Linked DNA regions of Prochlorococcus marinus str. MIT 9312. The protein of the gene in region 2 binds, or shares a complex with, the protein of the main gene of each other region. Links are inferred from orthologs where the notes say so. Each region holds a gene or a part of one and is shown on either strand. Other genes may lie near its edges. The genes, in order: tsaE and tsaD.

What was found.
Region 1: the proteins of tsaD (region 2) and tsaE are in contact, whole or in part, in a crystal structure (PDB 6N9A), measured with the Thermotoga maritima proteins. The link is inferred for Prochlorococcus marinus str. MIT 9312 from one-to-one orthologs. Residues at the interface, in WP_004082750.1 of Thermotoga maritima: Cys10, Asp11, Arg49, His50, Leu82, Gly84, Gly135, Gly136, Glu154, Thr155, Leu156, Asp157, Asp158, Ser159, Glu162, Asp165, Lys166, Arg169, Leu170, Tyr175, Lys213, Thr214, Leu217, Tyr218, Gln221, Arg222, Asn324; in WP_004082108.1 of Thermotoga maritima: Leu37, Gly38, Lys46, Lys57, Val59, Lys60, Ser61, Thr63, Phe64, Thr65, Leu66, Met67, Val69, Pro71, Tyr82, Arg83, Leu84, Asp86, Asp88, Phe89, Asp93, Ile128, Asp130, Glu131, Arg134.

The regions. Positions count from the first base shown.
Region 1 is NC_007577.1:1,601,319-1,611,339, reverse strand. The notes cover bases 2,929-5,672. They hold tsaE (tRNA (adenosine(37)-N6)-threonylcarbamoyltransferase complex ATPase subunit type 1 TsaE), read right to left. Parts: upstream 4,648-5,672; coding sequence 4,210-4,647; downstream 2,929-4,209. Other genes in these bases: ahcY (adenosylhomocysteinase), read left to right, coding at 4,699-5,672; PMT9312_RS08870 (carbohydrate kinase family protein), read left to right, coding at 3,254-4,252; PMT9312_RS08875 (alpha/beta fold hydrolase), read right to left, coding at 2,929-3,163. In the rest of the region: mgtE (magnesium transporter), read left to right, coding at 1-1,161; PMT9312_RS08880 (RpoD/SigA family RNA polymerase sigma factor), read left to right, coding at 1,263-2,264; more of PMT9312_RS08875, read right to left, coding at 2,249-2,928; more of ahcY, read left to right, coding at 5,673-6,117; PMT9312_RS08855 (DedA family protein), read left to right, coding at 6,120-6,779; PMT9312_RS08850 (single-stranded DNA-binding protein), read right to left, coding at 6,776-7,150; PMT9312_RS08845 (rod shape-determining protein), read left to right, coding at 7,284-8,336; rod shape-determining protein MreC, read left to right, coding at 8,341-9,093; PMT9312_RS08835 (hypothetical protein), read left to right, coding at 9,090-9,608; response regulator transcription factor RpaB, read left to right, coding at 9,790-10,021. UniProt on the Escherichia coli protein: Required for the formation of a threonylcarbamoyl group on adenosine at position 37 (t(6)A37) in tRNAs that read codons beginning with adenine.
Region 2 is NC_007577.1:433,633-443,847, reverse strand. Bases 51-2,988 are described here. They hold tsaD (tRNA (adenosine(37)-N6)-threonylcarbamoyltransferase complex transferase subunit TsaD), read right to left. Parts: upstream 2,086-2,988; coding sequence 1,015-2,085; downstream 51-1,014. Other genes in these bases: gmk (guanylate kinase), read right to left, coding at 2,894-2,988; psaJ (photosystem I reaction center subunit IX), read left to right, coding at 2,744-2,878; PMT9312_RS02410 (photosystem I PsaF protein (subunit III)), read left to right, coding at 2,160-2,714; PMT9312_RS02420 (high light inducible protein), read right to left, coding at 833-1,009; PMT9312_RS02425 (cation:proton antiporter), read right to left, coding at 51-674. In the rest of the region: more of PMT9312_RS02425, read right to left, coding at 1-50; more of gmk, read right to left, coding at 2,989-3,448; PMT9312_RS02395 (NFACT RNA binding domain-containing protein), read left to right, coding at 3,523-5,223; PMT9312_RS02390 (hypothetical protein), read left to right, coding at 5,253-5,513; twin-arginine translocase subunit TatC, read left to right, coding at 5,595-6,353; PMT9312_RS02380 (DUF3067 family protein), read right to left, coding at 6,322-6,639; petC (cytochrome b6-f complex iron-sulfur subunit), read left to right, coding at 6,763-7,299; petA (cytochrome f), read left to right, coding at 7,327-8,256; lgt (prolipoprotein diacylglyceryl transferase), read left to right, coding at 8,269-9,162; cobM (precorrin-4 C(11)-methyltransferase), read left to right, coding at 9,155-9,910; PMT9312_RS02355 (helix-turn-helix domain-containing protein), read left to right, coding at 9,966-10,215.

The DNA.
Region 1 (10,021 bases), 1.2 Mb from region 2 along the record:
CCAATAGTTCAGCAAACTTTATTGGATAGACTTCGTTCGGGAGAAGTTTTAGAAATCGTTGAGAAAATGTCTCCTGATGATAGGGTTCAACTCTTTGACGAATTACCTGCAAAAGTTGTAAGAAAATTTCTGTCTGCTCTAAGTCCTGGTGAAAGGAAAGTAACAGCTGAATTGCTTGGATATGAGCCTGAAACTGCTGGAAGATTAATGACAACTGAATTCATAGATCTTAAAGAGATGCAAACGGCAGCCGAGGCTCTTGCTTTAGTCAGAAAAAGAGCTCCATATACAGAAACAATTTATAGTTTATATGTTACAGACAAGGAAAGACATTTAACTGGTATTCTTTCTTTGAGAGACCTTGTAACTGCTGATCCCTCTAAGCCAATTGGAGATGTTATGACTAAAGATGTAGTTAATATTTCTACTAATACGAATCAAGAAGAGGTGGCAAGAGCAATACAAAGATATGACTTTTTAGCGCTCCCAGTTGTCGATAAAGAAAAAAGACTTGTTGGGATAGTAACTGTTGATGATTTAATTGATGTTATAGAGCAAGAAGCCACAAGAGATATTTATGCAGCGGGGGCAGTTCAACCTGGAGATGAAGATGATTATTTTCAAAGTAGTTTATTTACGATAGCTCGAAGAAGAATTTTGTGGTTGTTGATTTTGGTTTTGGCAAATGGTTTGACGACAAAAGTTATAGCGATGAATGATCAAATATTAAAAGAAATAGTTTTGCTAGCTGCATTTATTCCACTGCTAATAGGTACTGGGGGAAATGTTGGAGCTCAGAGTTCAACAGTTGTCATTAGAGGTTTAAGTACTCAAAAATTGAAGTCTCTTGGTGCAATTAAGGCGGTAGTTAAGGAGGCAATCACAGGCGCTCTATTAGGTGTTTTGATGATGCTAGTTGTATTTCCTTTCGCTTGGTGGCAAGGAGAAGGTCCTTTAATAGCCTCTGCAGTAGGAATAAGTTTAATATCTATAACGACTTTAGCTGCTACAACAGGCGCTATTCTCCCATTGTTGTTTGACAGGATGAGACTGGATCCAGCCTTAATGTCCTCTCCTTTCATAACAACTATCACTGATATTGCAGGTGTATTTATATATCTAAGTACCGCAAAATGGCTATTAAGCCTTTCGTTGATTTAAAATCAACTAGGTATTTATTCTCATTTTTGTAAATTTGTGGATTTTTTTGTTTAACTTTACAATTCTTAATGGTATTGTTTACAAAACAACATTCAATTTTCATGTCTTCTGAAACATTAAGTGAGAATAAATTAGCAACAATATCAAGTTTAAAGGCTAGTAATGATGTTGACCTTGTTAGATCTTATTTAAGAGATATAGGTAGAGTTCCTCTATTATCTCACGAGCAAGAAATTACTCTTGGTAGGCAAGTCCAAGAATATATGCAAGTTGAAAGAGCAGAATTGGAAATTATTGAATTAACAGGAGATAAGCCAAGTATTGAGGAATTATCTAGCAAATTAAATTTATCAATTCCAATAATCAAGAAACGATTGCGAGCTGGACAAAGGGCTAAAGAAAGAATGGTTGCCGCTAATTTAAGGTTGGTAGTAAGTGTTGCAAAAAAATATACTAAAAGAAATATGGAATTATTAGATTTAATCCAGGAGGGAACTATAGGGCTTGTAAGGGGTGTAGAAAAATTTGATCCAGCTAGAGGCTACAAGTTTTCAACATATGCATACTGGTGGATTAGACAAGGCATTACTAGAGCGATAGCTGAAAAAAGTAGGGCAATAAGGCTTCCAATTCACATAACTGAAATGTTGAATAAGTTGAAAAAAGGTCAAAGAGAGTTGAGTCAAGAAATGTCTAGAACTCCAACAGTGAGTGAACTTGCTAAATACGTAGAGCTTCCTGAAGAAGATGTTAAAGATTTGATGTGCAAAGCTGGACAGCCAGTTAGTCTGGAAACAAAAGTTGGCGATGGTGAAGACACTGTCTTATTAGATTTACTAGCAGGCGGCGAGGATTTGCCAGACGAGCAAATAGAGATGGATTGTATGAGAGGCGATCTTCATTCTCTTTTGCATCAATTACCAGACCTGCAATGTAGAGTTTTAAGAATGAGATATGGAATGGATGGTGATGAGCCAATGTCTCTTACAGGTATAGGAAGAGTACTAGGAATAAGTAGGGATAGAGTAAGAAACCTAGAACGAGATGGATTAAGAGGTTTGAGAAGACTTAGTGATAATGTAGAAGCCTATTTTGTTTCCTGAAGAAATTCACATATTAACTTATTGGTTTCTTCAGGTTTTTCATCATGGGGACAATGACCAGCATCTTTAATAATATCTAATCTTTTGATATTCCTGAATTTTTTCTCCCACTCTTTTGCTTCATTTAAGGATTCCCAAGGATCTTTTTCTCCCCAAATCAATTGGATTGGAGTATCAACCTTATCGAACAGGTCTGGAGCAAGATAGTCATCAAATAAGTTAATAAAGCCACGAAATGCTTCTTTAGAGTTTTTCCTTTTAGAGGGTTGATATAGAATTTCAATTAATTCTTCATCGATATTTTTTCCTGAGGGGTAAGCTTTTCTTAGGATTTGTTTTATAACTTTTGGATTAGCAGCTCTCATAAAAAGTGTATTACTAATTATTCTTTGTCTTACTAATGTTTTTAATACGGGCCTAAGTAAATTCATTAAAACATCACTTTTTTTCAAGCGTTTATCATCCATAGTTCTTTGCGCACAATCAATTAAAATGACACCTTTACAATTATCTTTGAGAATTTCAGCAGCTTTCAATGCAATAACACCACCAATTGAGTTCCCTACCAAGTAAACAGGAGATTTTATTACTTCTGAACAAAAGGTCGATATTTGATCACTCCATAAATCAAATGAATATTTAATTGAATTCTCTTTATAAGGTTCGTAATTTAATAAAGCACTAGGCTGACTGCTTTCTCCGAATCCTAGTAAGTCAATTGCGAAGCAGTTAGAAAATTTCCCAAGGAAATCTTGATTATGTCTCCAGTGGTTTTTTGATGCCCCAAATCCATGAACTAATAAAATTTTAATATTTTTTTCAGAAGTAGATTCTTTTGATAAAGACCAAGAAATTTCCCAATTTTTCCACTTCCAAGTTTCAGATTTATTTAAAGACACTATGAAATATGCTTTTAATTAAACTTTAATTCAAAAAAAAATTATTCGTTTTTAATAAATTATTCTTAGTTAAGAAAAAGCTTTCATTTTATGAAAAAGAAAAAGGTCATATGTATTGGAGAGGCTTTAATAGACAGAATCAGAAATAAGTCAAATCAAGGATTTACAGATTTTTTGGGAGGTGCGCCGGCTAATGTTGCTTGTGCATTAAGAAAATTAAAAATAGATTCAACATTTATAGGAAGTTTGGGTAGTGATGATTATGGAAAAAAATTTATTACGCAATTTAGTGAATTGGACGTTAATTTAGATTTCTTGCAATTAGATAATGATTCATCTACTCGCGTGGTTAATGTTGATAGAGATCAATTTGGAGATCGTTTTTTTTCAGGCTTTGAGGAAAGTTCTCATTCATGCTTTGCAGACGAAGTTCTTAGTAAGAAATTAATCGAAAAAGAAATTTTAAATTTGGAGAAATCTTTGCTAGAAACACAATATTTGGTTACAGGAACGATCTTATTATCATCTCCAATATCAGCAGAGACTATTTTTTTTCTTCTTGAACAGGCTAAAAAATTTGAAGTCAAAATAGTTATTGATTTGAATTGGAGAGAGGTCTTTTGGGATCATTCAAGTTTTTCATCAGAAATTAGTAAATCCGCGAAAGTTAAGTTAATCAAGAACTTTTTAAATAATGCAAATGTTTTAAAACTTGCCAAGGAAGAAGCAACTTTGTTTTTTGAGGATGAAAATCCCTTCCGAATATCTCAACAATTGTCTAATAGACCAGATGTAATAATAACTGATGGGAAAAATCCCGTTGCATGGTATATCAATGGATTGCAGGGAATTACCGAAACTCCTACTTCACAAAAAATTGTCGATACTACTGGTGCAGGCGATGCTTTTCTAGCTGGCTTAATTTCAAAATTAATTTCTTCTGGCTATCCTTCAAATGAACTAGAGATAGAAGATTGCATTAAGTTCGCAGGTGTTTGTGGATTATTAACTTGTCTAGGTGAAGGGGCCATCGAGCAACAGCCATATTATGAGAAGGTTAAGAAATTTTTGGGATCTCTTATTTCGTAGTGTCTTCCATGATTTTTTGCGTAACTAATTTCTATTTTCCAGAAATTATCAATAACTGGTTCTATTAATTCTGGCCATTCAATAACTAAAATAGCTTGTCTTTGTATTGCCTCTTCTTCTTCTGAAAAAAAAACTTCTTTTGCTGAAGAAACATTTTCTAACCTGTATAAATCAAGGTGAATTAGTGGAATTTTGCCGGAGTTATAGTGATGCGATAAAGCAAATGTAGGGCTTGTAATGTCCTCAGAGATTGATAAGCCTTTTGCAATCCCTTGAACAAATGAAGTTTTCCCAGCCCCAATTGGACCCTTTAATAAAACAATTGATTGGGGATTTAATTTGTGTGAGAGTTTTTTTCCTAAATTTAAAGTCTCTTTTAAATTCTCAATAAACACAAAATTACACAAGAATCATTTATAGTTTAGTAGAGAAAGTATTTACTAGATATGGTTATCGCAAATTCAGTTAAAAGCTCCACAACTAATTACGTAGTTGCTGATATATCTTTATCAGATTTTGGTCGTAAAGAAATTAAAATTGCCGAAACGGAAATGCCTGGATTAATGGCACTTAGAGATAAATATCAATCTGAAAAGCCACTAAAAGGGGCAAAAATAGCTGGAAGTCTTCATATGACTATTCAGACAGCAGTCTTAATAGAAACTCTTGTTGATCTTGGTGCAGAAGTGAAATGGGCTTCATGCAATATTTTTTCAACTCAAGATCATGCTGCAGCAGCTATTGCAGATCAAGGAATTTCTGTGTATGCAAAAAAAGGTGAGACTCTTGATGAATATTGGCAATATACCCACTGTATCCTTGATTGGGGTGCAGACTCTCCAAATATGATTCTTGATGATGGGGGAGATGCAACTGGCTTATTGATACTTGGTAGTAAAGCAGAAAAAGATTTATCTGTTTTAGATAATCCCGGTAATGAAGAAGAAATTGCTTTATTCAATTCTATCAAGTATAAGTTGGAAACTGATAGTGACTTCTATTCTAGAATTAAGAGTAATATCATTGGTGTCACTGAAGAAACTACAACGGGAGTTGCAAGACTTTATCAACTGCAAAAGCAAAATGCTCTACCTTTCCCTGCTATCAATGTTAATGATTCAGTAACTAAGAGCAAATTTGATAATTTATATGGTTGCCGAGAATCTCTAGTTGACAGCATAAAGCGTGCAACTGACGTGATGATTGCAGGTAAGGTCGCTTTAGTAATGGGTTTTGGAGATGTAGGTAAAGGTTCAGCCCAGTCTCTAAGAGGACTTGGTGCAATTGTAAAAGTTGCTGAAGTTGATCCAATTTGTGCTCTTCAAGCGGCAATGGAAGGTTTTAGCGTTGTTACATTAGACGATGTTGTGGAAGATATAGATATATTTGTTACAGCTACTGGGAACTATCAGGTTATAACAAACAAAAATCTTGTCAAGATGAAAGACGAGGCCATAGTCTGTAATATCGGCCATTTCGATAATGAAATTGATGTGGCTTCATTGAAAGATTATCCATGGGAAAATATTAAGCCGCAGGTTGATCACATAACTTTACCGAGTGGTAATAAAATAATCCTTTTAGCTGAAGGTAGATTAGTTAATTTAGGTTGTGCCACTGGACATCCAAGCTTTGTTATGAGTAATTCGTTTACTAATCAAGTACTAGCTCAAATTGAACTTTTCAATAAGTCAGAAAAATATGCTAAGGAGGTTTATGTTTTACCAAAACATTTAGATGAAATGGTAGCTAGATTACATCTTGATAAAATTGGTGCAAAATTAACAAAATTAACTGAAGAACAGGCTGATTATATTAATGTTTCTGTTGAAGGTCCTTATAAACCAGAGCTTTATAGATACTAAGTTTGAATTTAATTTTTATAAATTTTCTTACTTCAATCCCTGACTATATTAGTTTGGCTGTTGAAAAGAATTCAACAATTGCATACCTAACAATTTGTTTGGCTATGTTTTTAGAAAACATAATACCTCCAATCCCTTCAGAAATAATAATGCCGTTGGGAGGATTTTTTGTTTATCAACAAAAATTAAATTTCTACATTTTAGTTTTTTGGGGGTTATTAGGAACGATTCTAGGATCATTGCCTTGGTATTACTTAGGTAGATTAGTAAATGAAAAAAGACTTTCAATTTTTTTAGATAAAAAAGGAAAATATTTAGGAATTTCTTCTAATGATTTAAATAAAAGTAAAAGGTGGTTTGATAAATACGGGGTTTCTTTAGTTTTTTGGGGCCGATTAGTACCAGGTATAAGAACGTTAATTTCAGTTCCTGCTGGTATAGAACTTATGCCATTAAGAAAATTCTTGATTTGGACTACATTTGGTAGCTTTATATGGGTCGCACTTCTCACTTATGCAGGATATTTATTTGGTGAAAATTATCCAATAATTGAAACTTATTTAGATCAAATCAAATATTTTGTAAAGCCAATTTTAATTTTAATTTTCTTATATTTTTTTATAAAACTACTTATTAGATTTTTAAAAAACAATAGAGCTTAGAAAGGGATTTCGCTGGAGTTACTACTGTTGTTAGAATATTGGTTATTTTCAGATTCTTTTCGGGAGCTTAGTAAGTTTAATCTATCTACCCTAACAACTGGTTTGTATCTATCTTCACCAGTATTTTTATCTTTCCAACTATCAATTTTAAAGCTCCCTGTAATTCCAATTAAAGATCCTTTTTTAACGTAATCTGCTGCTATTTGAGCTTGTTTGCCCCATATTTCTAAATTAAACCAATCTGGTTCTTCATCTCTGCTTCTTCTATTCACTGCAAGAGTGAAATTCGCTACGATACTGCCAGATTCAAAATATCTGACATCTGGTTCTCTTCCAGCTCTGCCAACTAGGTTAATAGTGTTAATTTCCATAATTATTTTTTTTTTAATACTACTCATATTTCTAGGTTCTGCTCAAAGTTTTAAGTGCTATTCATAACTAAAAGACAGAATTCTGAGAGCTTAACAAAAAATAGATATATTATTTATAAAAAGAATTCTTATTGTGATTTTTAACAGATTTAAATTTTCTAGAGATATTGGCATAGATTTGGGAACTGCCAATACACTTATACATGTATCAGGTAAGGGGGTTGTTTTACAAGAGCCTTCTGTGGTAGCTATGGATTTAGAAGAAGGGATTCCATTGGCTGTTGGTAAAGAAGCAAAGTTAATGCTTGGAAGGACCCCTGGCAATATAAGAGCTGTAAGACCACTAAGAGATGGAGTTATCGCAGATTTTGATGCTGCAGAACAAATGATAAAAACATTTATTCAAAAATGTAACGAAGGCAAAGGTATAGTAGCCCCAAGAATCGTGATTGGTATTCCAAGCGGAGTTACCAGTGTTGAGCGAAGAGCAGTAAGAGAAGCTGGATTAGCCGGAGCTAGAGAAGTTCACTTAATTGATGAACCTGTTGCAGCAGCAATAGGAGCATCACTACCAGTGACTGAGCCAATTGGAACTATGATTGTTGATATTGGTGGTGGTACTACTGAGGTTGCAGTATTAAGTTTGGGCGGAACTGTATTAAGTGAATCTGTTCGAATAGCTGGCGACGAAATAAATGAATCAATTGCGCTATATCTTAAAAAAGTTCACAATTTAGTTGTTGGAGAGAGAACTGCAGAAGATATCAAAATCAAAATTGGATCTGCATTTCCAGATGATGATTTTGATAAAACTACTTTAGAAGTGAGAGGTTTACATCTTTTATCTGGTCTACCAAGGTCAGTCACTTTGACATCAGGAGAAATTAGAGAGGCCATGGCGGAAACACTAAGTAAAATAGTGGAAGCTGTCAAAAGAACTTTAGAGCGAACCCCCCCTGAACTTGCTGCAGATATTGTTGACAGGGGGATTATGCTTGCAGGAGGTGGAGCTTTAGTCAGAGGAATTAATGATTTATTGAGCGATGAAACAGGAATTTTTACTCACATAGCAGAAAACCCATTGCTGTGCGTAGTTAATGGTTGTGGAGAGGTTTTGGATGATTTTAAAAAACTGAAAAGAGTTGTCGATACTCCAGACTTTATAAGGAACGCCATAAGAGATTAATATTATGTTAGATATCCGACGAATTTCTACTAGTCGTTGGTGGCATAAAAAGCAAAGTTGGTTTTTCTTCGGAGTTTTTGTATTTTTAGTTTTTGTGAGGATATCAAAGGGATCTTTTTATAAGGATTTTTATTATTTTATTTCAAAGCCGTTTTGGCCTGGTCAATTTCAAAAAGAAGTTATACTAGAGAGTATTGATCAAGAATCTTTAATAAAGTTAAATCTTCTTAAAAAGGACAATTCAAGACTGCGGGAAATCCTATCTCTTCAAGAATCAACTAATAATGATAATATTTCAGCTGCAGTTATTTCTAGAAAAACAGGTAGTTGGTGGAGACAAATAATATTAAATAAAGGTTCAAAAGATGGAGTGGAAATTGGTAGTACTGTTATTGGTCCAGGGGGATTATTAGGAAGAGTAAATAATACTTCTTTATTTACTTCGTCGGTAACTTTAATAACCTCTCCAGAAAGTAAGTTAGGCGTTTGGGTGGATAGAATTCAAATTAATGGATTACTGGTCGGTTTAGGGTCTGATTTTCCTAGCTTAATACTTTTTTCAAAAGATGCTGATATTAAAGTCGGAGATTTTGTATCATCTTCTCCTGCTAGTACGTTATTACCTCCAAATATACCCATTGGTATTGTCCAATCTATAGATGAGACATTTAAAGCAAAAAAAACGGCAAAAATATCACTTTTAGCAAAACCTCACTTAATTGATTGGGTGCAAATTTTAAAAGTCAATATTGAATGAATACATTTTTCAAAAAAAAATCATCAATAATATCATTTATTTTTATCCCAATTATTTTTTTGTGGCATCCAAATTGGCTTGGATTGTTAGGTGTTCAGCCATATTGGCCGTTATTTTGGTTATTACCTTGGTCAATGACTTATGGATCAATCAATGGACTAATATTTGGTTTGTTTTTAGGTCTAATTTTAGATTCTGTAACTTTAGATAGTAGTTTTACTCAAATACCGGGCTTAATTTTATGTGGAATTGTATTTGGGAGAATTAAATTACATAGTAATATTTTGGTGGGACATTTTAGGTATGGTTTAATTTGTTCTTTTGGAAGTTTGTTATGTGGGACTCTTTATTTTTTACAAATTTTGTTTAAAGATTTTTCAGATATTACTTTTTTACTGGTTATCCCTAGTGTTCAAAATATTTTAGCTGAGGTATTCCTTACAGGTTTTTTTGCTCCTTTTATTTGCTCTCAACTTTTAAAATTGTTTAAATTTTCAAGAAGAAAATTACAGTAATATATTTTTATGAATGAAGTAAAAAGTTTACGAAAAAATTTATATCCACAAATTATTGAAAATTTTTGTAAATCTACGGAATATCCCTTTGAGGGTTCGTAATGTTATATTTTTAATTGTTAGAATAAATATTCAATGCAATAATTCTTTGCTTTGAAATATTGAGAAATTTTTTTGAACTATGTCAAAAGCAAGAATTTTAGTTGTTGATGATGAACCTGCAGTTTTGAAGGTATTAGTTACAAGGCTTCAACTAGCAGGATATCAAGTTTTTTCAGCCACTAACGGCGAAGAAGCTATTGAATCTTTTCACAGGGATTCCCCAGATTTGATAGTTCTTGATGTTATGCTTCCAAAAATGGATGGATTCGCAGTTTGCAGAAGAATTAGAGCTGAATCAGTAGTGCCAATAA
Region 2 (10,215 bases):
GTAACTTGAAGCTCTATGCCAAATGAGGCTTCATTTTTTATTTTTTTTAAAATTTCTGATAGTAACCATCCCGCAGTTAATCCGATTAGAACTCCTCCCCCTAATCTTTGCATTAATGCAATAAATACATCGTTAATCCCACGTAGGTCCCCTAAAGTTAGTTCTAAAAGTAATAGTGCTAATACTGCACCAATTGGTTCAAGTAACAACCCCTCAGCTTTTAAAACTTCTGAAAGAGGGGAAGCTAATTTTATTTGTTCAACTAATGGAGAAACCACTGTGGGGCCAGTAGCTAGAACTATTGCACTATATATTCCTGCGACTTGCCATGAAAGGCCTGCTAGCCAATGAGCAATAAAAATTCCAGCTGATAATGAAATAAAAAGTCTTACCAATGAGATTTTTAAAACAGTATTTCTTATATTCCCCTCAGGCAATTTTAAATTTAATCCCCCTTCAAATAAAACCAAACAGACTAAAAGCCCTACAATAGTTTCTAGCCCTTGTCCGAGATCTAAAGGCTCAACCAGTCCTAAACCTGATCTTCCGATGAATAATCCAGAAAGCAACAAAATAACAACACTTGGGAATCCTGTAAAAGAAGAAAATAATCGAGCACAAGCACCTGCGAATACAGTTATTCCCCAAAGTAATCCAAGCCTTTCAGGCGTCATATAAACTTAATAAATAATAAAAATATTAATTATTTTGATTAAATCAATAATCTTATCGCAAGTCCATTAAATACAATACTTTTTAATTTAAGTAATCAGCTAAACAAAACTAAATTTCATTAAATCTCTTAAGATTTCTTTTAAATATATGATTTCTATTAAGAAAGTTGGCTTATTAAAGCAATAATAATAAAAATTATTCCTATACCAACAGTTGCCATTCTTCCATTCCATATTTCAGCTTGAGGAGTAAAACCTCTTTTCCACAAATTAAGTTCATTTTTATCAACGAAGTTTTTTTTCTCTTTAATCTCGATTTTAGATTGTTTGTTCATTGGAGTTAGAAAGGAGGATTTTCTTCATAAAGGGTATTTGCTTGTTCAATTGATAGTCTTCCTGAGACACCTAATTTAAGGGAACTTAAATGATCCTTAAATTTGATCCTGAACAACGCCGCTGCACCGATCATCGCCGCATTATCTGTACAAAGATTAAGAGGAGCTAAGTGAACTTTAATAGATTTTTTATTAGCTTCACTAATCATCATTTTTCTTAATGTATTATTAGCAGCCACTCCCCCAACTACAACAACATTATCCAAGCTATGATCTTCAGCACATCTTATAGTTCTCTCAACCAAGACCTCTGCAACTACTCTTTCAAAACTTGCAGCGATATCAGGAACTGGTACAGTCTTCCCATCTAAATTTATTTTCTCAACTAATCTTAATACAGCAGTTTTTAGACCACTAAAAGAGAAATCATATTTAAGAAATCCACCCTTTTTATCGGAAATTCTACATTTTGGTAAATTGAATTTCATAGGATCTCCATTTTTAGCAATCTTTTCAATTGCCGGTCCTCCGGGATAACTAAGACCTAATAATCTTCCAACTTTATCAAAGGCTTCTCCAGCGGCATCATCAAAACTTTTGCCAAGTCTTTGCATTCCCCTTCTATCATCAACCTTTATCAATTCAGTATGTCCACCGCTAACGAGTAATGTAAGAAAAGATTTCTTTGGATAGTTTTCTGAGAATAAAATTGAAGATAAATGCCCCTCCAAATGATGAATTCCCAAAAATGGCTTTGAATGTAACATGCAAAGTGACCTTGCAGTTATAGAGCCAACTCGTAAACACCCAACTAATCCAGGAGCTACAGTTGATGCAATATAATCTACTTCCTCAATTTTGATTTTTGATTCTGTTAAAGCCTTTTCTAAAACAAAAGGTAATAACTCTAGATGCTTTCTAGCTGCAAGTTCAGGAACAACTCCTCCCCATTTTGAATGATCTTCAATTTGAGATGCAATGATATTTGAATGAATTTTAAAAGTATTGCCAATATTAGAAACTATTGAGACAGATGTCTCATCACAACTTGTTTCAATAGCTAAAACTTTACGCATATTTGATTCAACTTGTTCTATTTTAATATTAATTTCTTAATTAACACACTATAAGGAATTAAAGATTGCAACTTATGAAATTCTTTTTTTCAATCATAACCTCAGTTTTTCTGTTTCTAGGAATTACTCCAATTGCTCTTGCGGCTAATGGCCCAGCCTTAAACGCTGACAGAGCAAGCACAGAATATACTGCATCAGCACTCAATAAATGCTCTGAAAACCCTAAGTTCATTGAGAGAGCAAGTTCTGCTACTACTCAAAAAGACATAGCAAGATTTGAAAGGTATGGCAAAGCATCTTGCGGCGATGATGGCTTACCTCATTTAATTTTGGGAGCCCCATTAGAACCATGGGGAGCACTTTTAAACAGAGGGCATGAAGGAGACCTTCTTATTCCAGGCACAATATTTATTTATATTGCTGGCATAATTGGTTGGTCAGGTAGAGAGTATCTAATTGAATCTAAAAAGACTAAAAATCCTGCTGACATGGAAATCTTTATAGACTTCGCGCTAGCCCAGAAATGTCTTATCAAAGGAGCCCAGTGGCCATTACTTGCAAATAAGCAAGGAAGAAGTGGAGAACTTAGAGAATCAGATAAAAACATCACTCTAAATGGTCCACGCTAAACCTTAACTTACATATTTATCTTAAAAAAATGTTCAAACTATTTAGTACAAAATACATGAGATCAGCTCCTGTTGTAGCAGCGGCTTGGATTACTATGACTGCAGGAATCATCATTGAATTTAATAGATTTTTCCCAGACTTATTATTCCATCCAATGAGCTGATTAAAGAGAGAATAGTCAAGTTTGTATTAACTTGATTATTCTCTTAGCTGTTTCATCAACATTGTGATTTGTTAATTCAAAATCAAATTGATTTGATGCAGAAATCTCATAACTAGCCCTTAAGAGTCTTTTTTTAATTGCCTCTTCTTTTTCTGTACCCCTATTTCTTATTCTTCTCTCTAACTCTGCTTTATCCGGAGGGAGTAAAAATATTGAAAGGGACTCAGGAAACTTTTCCTTTATTTGCTTTGCACCTTCCACCTCAATTTCAAGTAAAACGGTAAATCCCTTTGTGATTTTCTCATTGACAGAAGATAAAGGAGTTCCATAATAGTTCCCAGCAAATTGAGCCCATTCAAGAAAAAGGTTTTTTTCAATCATTTCTTTGAACTTTTCTTGCTTCAAAAAGTAATAATTTTCTCCCTCCTGCTCTCCCTCTCTGGGTTCCCTTGTAGTTGCAGATATTGAAAGCCAAATATTTTTATCTTTACCTAATATTTCTTTAATAACAGTTCCTTTGCCTACCCCGCTAGGTCCGGTAAGGATAATGAGTTTTTTTTGATTTTTCATATAAAAAAGTTTTACAGTAAAATGGACTTCTTGTGAATTAAAAAGAAATAATGCAAAAAGGTGTGCCGCAGATAATGGATATTACATCGATTAGATCTGTCTTGCATTATTTAACAAAGAACATTTTACCTACAAAGTTTGAAACTGCCCAACAACCAGAGCCTAATACTATTCAATTATGTTTCAGAGGAGTTGATTCTCAAACTTGGTTAGAAGTTTCATGGAATGGTGACTCTCCCAGAATACTAAAGATAAATAAGCCAGAAAAGATTGGAAGAGAAAGCACACTTTCTAAACAAATAAGATATGGATTAAAATATATGGCTTTAATTTCGATTAATCAAGATAATTTCGAAAGAGTTATAAAATTTGGTTTTGCAAAAAAACCTGGAGATGAAATCAGCAGATATTTAATTTTTGAGTTAATGGGAAAACATAGTAATATTTTTTATTTGGATAATAAACATAAAATAATCGCAGTTGGTAAGCAAATTAATTCAAGTAAATCTAGTTTTAGAACAATTTTAACAGGATCAATTTATTCTGACCCTCCAGTCAATCTCAAAAAACAACCTAGAGAAGATGAGTCTTTTCAATCATGGAAAGAATCAATTTCAACAGTGCCTGAGTCTTTGAAATACTGTTTAATAAATACCTACCAAGGAGTAAGTCCTAGCCTCACAAAACAATTAGAGGTAGTTAGTAAAACTAGCTATTCGGAAATAATGGAAAAAAACATTGATTTCATTAGCGATGCGAACTTAAAGGAGATATTTATAAGTTGGAAGATATGGATAAATAGGTTTAAAAATAATAACTTTAATTTTTCCATATTTAACAAATTTTTTTATTGCGTTTGGTTTTCAGATAAAGAAATTAAATGCGTAAATAAAATAGATTTATGCACCGGTTTAGAAAATTATTATGATTATCATTTAAAACAAAAAAAACTTGAATTCTTAGAAAAAAAAATTGAAGGGATGATTTTCAAACAAACTAATAATGAGAAAAAGAATTTAAATGTTCAATATGATCTTCTATCAAAGTCAGAAAACTACAAAGTCTATAAAGAAAAAGCTGATAAGATATTCTCAACAAATCCGCTCAAAAAACAAGATATTATTAGAGGACAAAAACTATATAAAAAATCAAAAAAACTGAAAAGATCTAGAGAATTGATAAAAGAAAGACTAAATATTTACAAAACCAATCTGGATAGATTAGATGAATTCAATACACTTCTAGAAAATATAAATTCTTTAAATCATGAAGACCTGATTGTAAAAATTAAACTATTAGAAGAAATTATGGAGGAAATTTGTAACGAGTTTAATATTCATCTAAAGAGACAAAGAGAAGATAAGAAAAGTTCATCTGAGATACAATCTTCACCAATTCAAGTTGATACTCCTTCCGGATTGAAGCTTCAGGTAGGGAGAAATATGAGGCAAAATGATTTAATAAGCTTTAAGTTTTCAAAAAAGGGCGATCTATGGTTTCATGCACAGGAATCACCAGGAAGTCATGTGGTGTTAAAGTCTTCATCTCAAGCAGCATCTGAACAAGATCTTCAAATTGCTGCAGATTTAGCAGCGTTATTTAGTAAGGCAAAACGAAACATTAAAGTTCCAATTAATTTAGTAAAGATTAAAGATTTGCAAAAAATAAAAAAAGGAGGACCTGGATGCGTTTCCTTTAAAAATGTAGAAATTATTTGGGGAAATCCTACAAGAGGAGAAGATTACATTAAAAAGAATCTTAAAACAGTAAATTAGTTTATAATAAAAAAAATTTTAAAATCTAAATGTTTGATTTTCTTTTGGGTACTCATGAATTTTTAGGAAATCATAGTTTTCCAGAATTTATTGTTGGATATCTATTTGGCGCTGCATTAATAATTGGAGCCCCTACTGTTTTCTTATTACTTGCCTTCGTAAGTGCTCTAATGAAAACAAATGGGAAAATGGGTGGCTATAGAGAATATGAAACTTATGGCGAATCATCTTTAAATGATGCCCCTCCTTTCTTATTGCCAGATCCAACCAATCCTAAATTAAGCAAATAATTAAATTTTTCAAAAAATAAAATTGGACTTTGGCAAGATTAATTTTAAACCTTTTTCTTAAAAAATCTTTATCAAACAATAATGAAAGGTACAGGTCAGAGTGAAAATAAATTTTTAGATACGATGACTTTTAGTGATCACTTAGAGGAACTTCGTCAAAGAATACTAAACTCAATTTACTCAATACTTATTTCAATATTCTTAAGTTTTCTAATAATAAAGCCATTAATATCTTTTTTAGAAATTCCAGCTGGTGATATTCATTTATTACAACTTGCTCCAGGAGAGTTTTTATTTGTCGCTATTAAAGTTGCAGGTTACAGCGGATTAATAGTTTCTATGCCTTATATTTTTTATCAAATAATATTGTTCATTTCCCCTGGATTAACAAAACAAGAAAAAAGCCTTATCTTGCCCGCAGTTTTTGGTTCAGGTCTTCTGTTTTTTTTAGGATTAATTTTTTCATGGTGGATATTAGTTCCTGCAGCCATAAATTTCTTTATTACTTTCGGTGCTGACATTGTTGAACCAACATGGTCAATAGAGAGATATTTTGATTTCGTTCTTTTATTAATGTCTAGCACTGCATTAGCTTTTCAATTACCAGTATTACAATTTATTCTTGGTTCTCTTGGAATAATTACTACAGAGAAAATGATTTCAAATTGGAAAATAGTTGTAATCTCCTCTGCAATCTTATCTGCAATTATCACACCTTCAACAGACCCATTGACAATGTCATTGCTATCTATATCAATTGTGTTTTTATTTTTTGTCGGTACTGGATTAACTTACTTATCAGAAAATCTCAAGTCAAAAACTCTTTCATCTTCTCATTAACATTTAATTGCAAGCTGACAGCTCTACCTAACCTTGGCCTAGCATTGACTTTCTTTAGCCATTCCCTTACTTCCTCTGAGTATCCACCTCTATTTAAAATCTCGATTTTATCAGCTATCGATTTTTTATATTCAACTTCACTTAAAGGAAATGATTCCTGTCCAAGGAATCCCCACATCATTTGAAAATAGACAAATTTTCCTCTTCTAAAGAGTCTAAAGTCATATTTTTTTCCCCAGCGATGAACCAAATAATGAATAACTTCATCTACGAGTAATGGGTTCATTTAAATCAATTAATTAAGACTTCCTAAACTTTTACTTTAAATTATTAAAAGTCCTATCTATTTGCAACAGAAATTGAGCAATTTGATTCATAATAACTAATAAATAACAGAACCAAGTAGCGAATGACTCAATTAAGTTCCAATGATGTTCCTTCAATGGGTCGAAGGCAATTTATGAATCTTCTTACATTTGGTACTGCAACTGGTGTAGCTTTAGGAGCCTTGTACCCAGTAGCAAATTATTTCATGCCTTTAAGAGCAGGAGGAGGCGGTGGTGGAACTTCTGCTAAAGACGAATTAGGGAATCCAGTAACTAAAACAGGTTGGTTGGCTACCCATCAAGCAGGAGACAGAAGCCTAGTTCAGGGTCTCAAAGGAGATCCCACTTATTTAATAGTTAATGAGGGCGGGGAAATAGGAGAATTTGGTTTAAATGCAATTTGTACTCATTTAGGTTGCGTTGTCCCATGGGATAGTGGCGCCAATAAATTCATATGTCCTTGTCATGGTAGTCAGTACGATACAAATGGGAAGGTAGTCAGAGGTCCTGCTCCTTTATCTTTAGCACTGGCTCATGTAGATATTGAAGATGATGCCGTACTTGTCAAACAATGGTCAGAAACTGACTTTAGAACTAATGAAAATCCTTGGTGGGCATAAAAAATGAAAGATCTTAAAAATCAAATCATGAGAAAAACAACTTTATTCATCTTCAGTCTGCTATTCATTTCGAGCATTCTATTTTATCCTAAGACCACTTTTGCTTATCCATTTTGGGCTCAGCAAAACTACGAATCCCCAAGAGAAGCTACAGGAAAGATAGTCTGTGCAAATTGTCATTTAGCCCAAATGCCTACTATTGCAGAGGTTCCGCAATCTGTTGGTGCTGATAGTGTTTTTAAAGCTGTTGTCAAAATACCTTACAAAAATGACTTGAAAGAGATCGGAGCTGATGGTTCTGAAGTTCCATTACAAGTTGGAGCTGTTGTAATGCTGCCTGATGGCTTTAAACTTGCTCCACAAGAAAGGTGGACCGAAGAAATCAAAGAGGAAACGGAAGGGGTTTATTTTACTAATTACAGTGAAGAGAAAGATAATATCATCATCGTTGGTCCTTTGCCTGGCGATACCAATAAAGAAATAGTTTTTCCTGTACTTTCCCCTGATCCATCCACTAATAAAGAATATCACTATGGGAAATACTCGTTACATATCGGAGGCAATAGAGGTAGAGGTCAAGTATACCCAACTGGAGACAAAAGCAATAATGTAGTTTTCACCTCTTCCACCTCAGGAACTATTAATTCAATAGATACAATTGAAGATGGTAGCTATAAGGTCAATATAGAAAACGAGAATGGTGAAATAACTACTGAAGCAGTCCCTGTTGGTCCTCAACTTATCGTAAAAGCACAAGACAAAATCAATGCAGGTGATCCACTTACTAATGATCCCAATGTTGGCGGCTTTGGGCAATTAGATGCTGAAGTTGTACTACAAAGCCCTTACAGAGTAATTGGATTAATTGCATTCTTTATTGGTGTAGGTTTAACACAAATACTTTTAGTATTAAAGAAAAAACAAGTAGAAAAAGTGCAGGCAGCAGAGGGTATTTAACTTTCTTTCTCAATGCTTATATTTCAAGCTTTTATACAATCTCCAGGTGAAACATTTTTAAATTTAGGATTTCTTACAATTCGATGGTATGGATTTCTGATTTCAGTTTCAGTTATAATAGGCCTATTTGTCTCTAAAAAACTTGCAAAGGCAAGGAATATTAACCCACTGTACATTAGTGAAATACTTCCATCATTAATAATCTTTTCAATAATTGGAGCTAGAGCTTATTACGTAATTTTTGAGTGGAGGCAATATAGCGGAGAGAACTTATTTACTTCTTTAGAACTATTCAATAACACCATTCAAATACCTTCTTTTCTGGCAGTTTGGGAAGGAGGCATAGCAATCCATGGAGGTCTAATTGGAGGATTATTATCTATTATCTATTTTTGTAAGTCGAAAAACATTCATTTAAAAACTTTCATAGATATATTAATACCCTCGATTATTCTTGGACAATCTATAGGAAGGTGGGGGAATTTTTTCAATAATGAAGCCTTTGGGGTGCCTACAAATTTGCCTTGGAAATTATTTATACCTATCCAAAATAGGCCTTTAGAATTTATTAATTACGAATTCTTTCATCCTACTTTTCTCTATGAGTCACTGTGGAATTTTTTAATATTCATCCTTCTTATTTTTGTCTTTAATAAACAGAATAAAACAGATTTTTTTAGGCCTGGCTTTATTAGCTGTCTTTATTTAATAAGTTATAGCTTTGGGAGATTCTGGATTGAGGGTTTAAGAACTGACCCACTATGTATTGGTGGGCTTCCGCCTTTCTGTAGTGGAGGTATAAGAATGGCTCAATTTATAAGTATTTTTCTATTTTCTTCTGGATTAATTGGAATATTTTTTTTAAGATTAAGAACATATAGTTGTAAAAACAGAAAGAATGGATAAAAAAATATCCTTTATTGGAGTTGGTCCTGGCGATCCCGATTTATTAACACTAAAAGCTTTAAAAAAGATAAAAATTGCAGATGTCATTATTTGGACTGATTCTCTAATTCCTGAAAAGATTTTAGATTTTTCTAAAGAAGGTTCTGAAAATATAAAAACGAGTTCGCTCAACTTAGAGCAAATCACCTCAATTATGATAAAAAAATTTCAGGAAGGGAAAACTGTTATAAGATTGCATGATGGAGACCCTTGTCTTTTTGGCGCGATTAGAGAACAAATAGAAATTTTAAAAAAAGAAAAAATTGAAATCGAAGTTATTCCAGGTGTAAGTGCTTTTCAAGTCGCAGCAGCATATCATGAGGCTGAGTTAACTATCCCTGACGTAACGCAAACAATAATTTTAACAAGAGCAGGAGGAAGAACTGGGATGCCCGAGAAAGAATCTCTGAAAGATCTTGCGAAACACAATTCCTCTTTATGCCTTTATCTAAGTGCTAGGCATGTAAAAAGGTCTCAAGAAACTTTACTAGAGTTTTATCCCTCAGAGACTAAAGTTATTGTTGGATACAGAGTATCTTGGGATGATGGTTGGACATCATTAATAGAATTAAAAGATATGGAAGATTTTTCTATTGAAAAAAAATTAATTAGAACAACTATTTATATAATTAGCCCAGCAATTAATAATTCTCAAAAGAGGTCTAATCTATACAATCCATCATATAGACATCTCTTTAGAAATAAATAATCGTAAAGTTGATAGAAAAATATTAATCACTATAATTAGTAAAAATTTGTTTGCTTTGAAAGAAATAAAATCTAATTCAGAAGACAATACCAAAAAAGAACAATTCTCTTTAAAAAGAATTGGAAATTTTATTAAAGAGGCAAGGTTAAGTAGAGATCAATCTGTTGAAGAACTGGCTTCTGATTTAAAAATTGGATCTCATCAACTTAAAGCCATTGAAGAAGGTAATGAAGAAAAGCTACCTGAAAAAGTATTTGTCAAAGCAATGGTTCGTAGAATTTCACAGAAACTGAACCTTGATACAG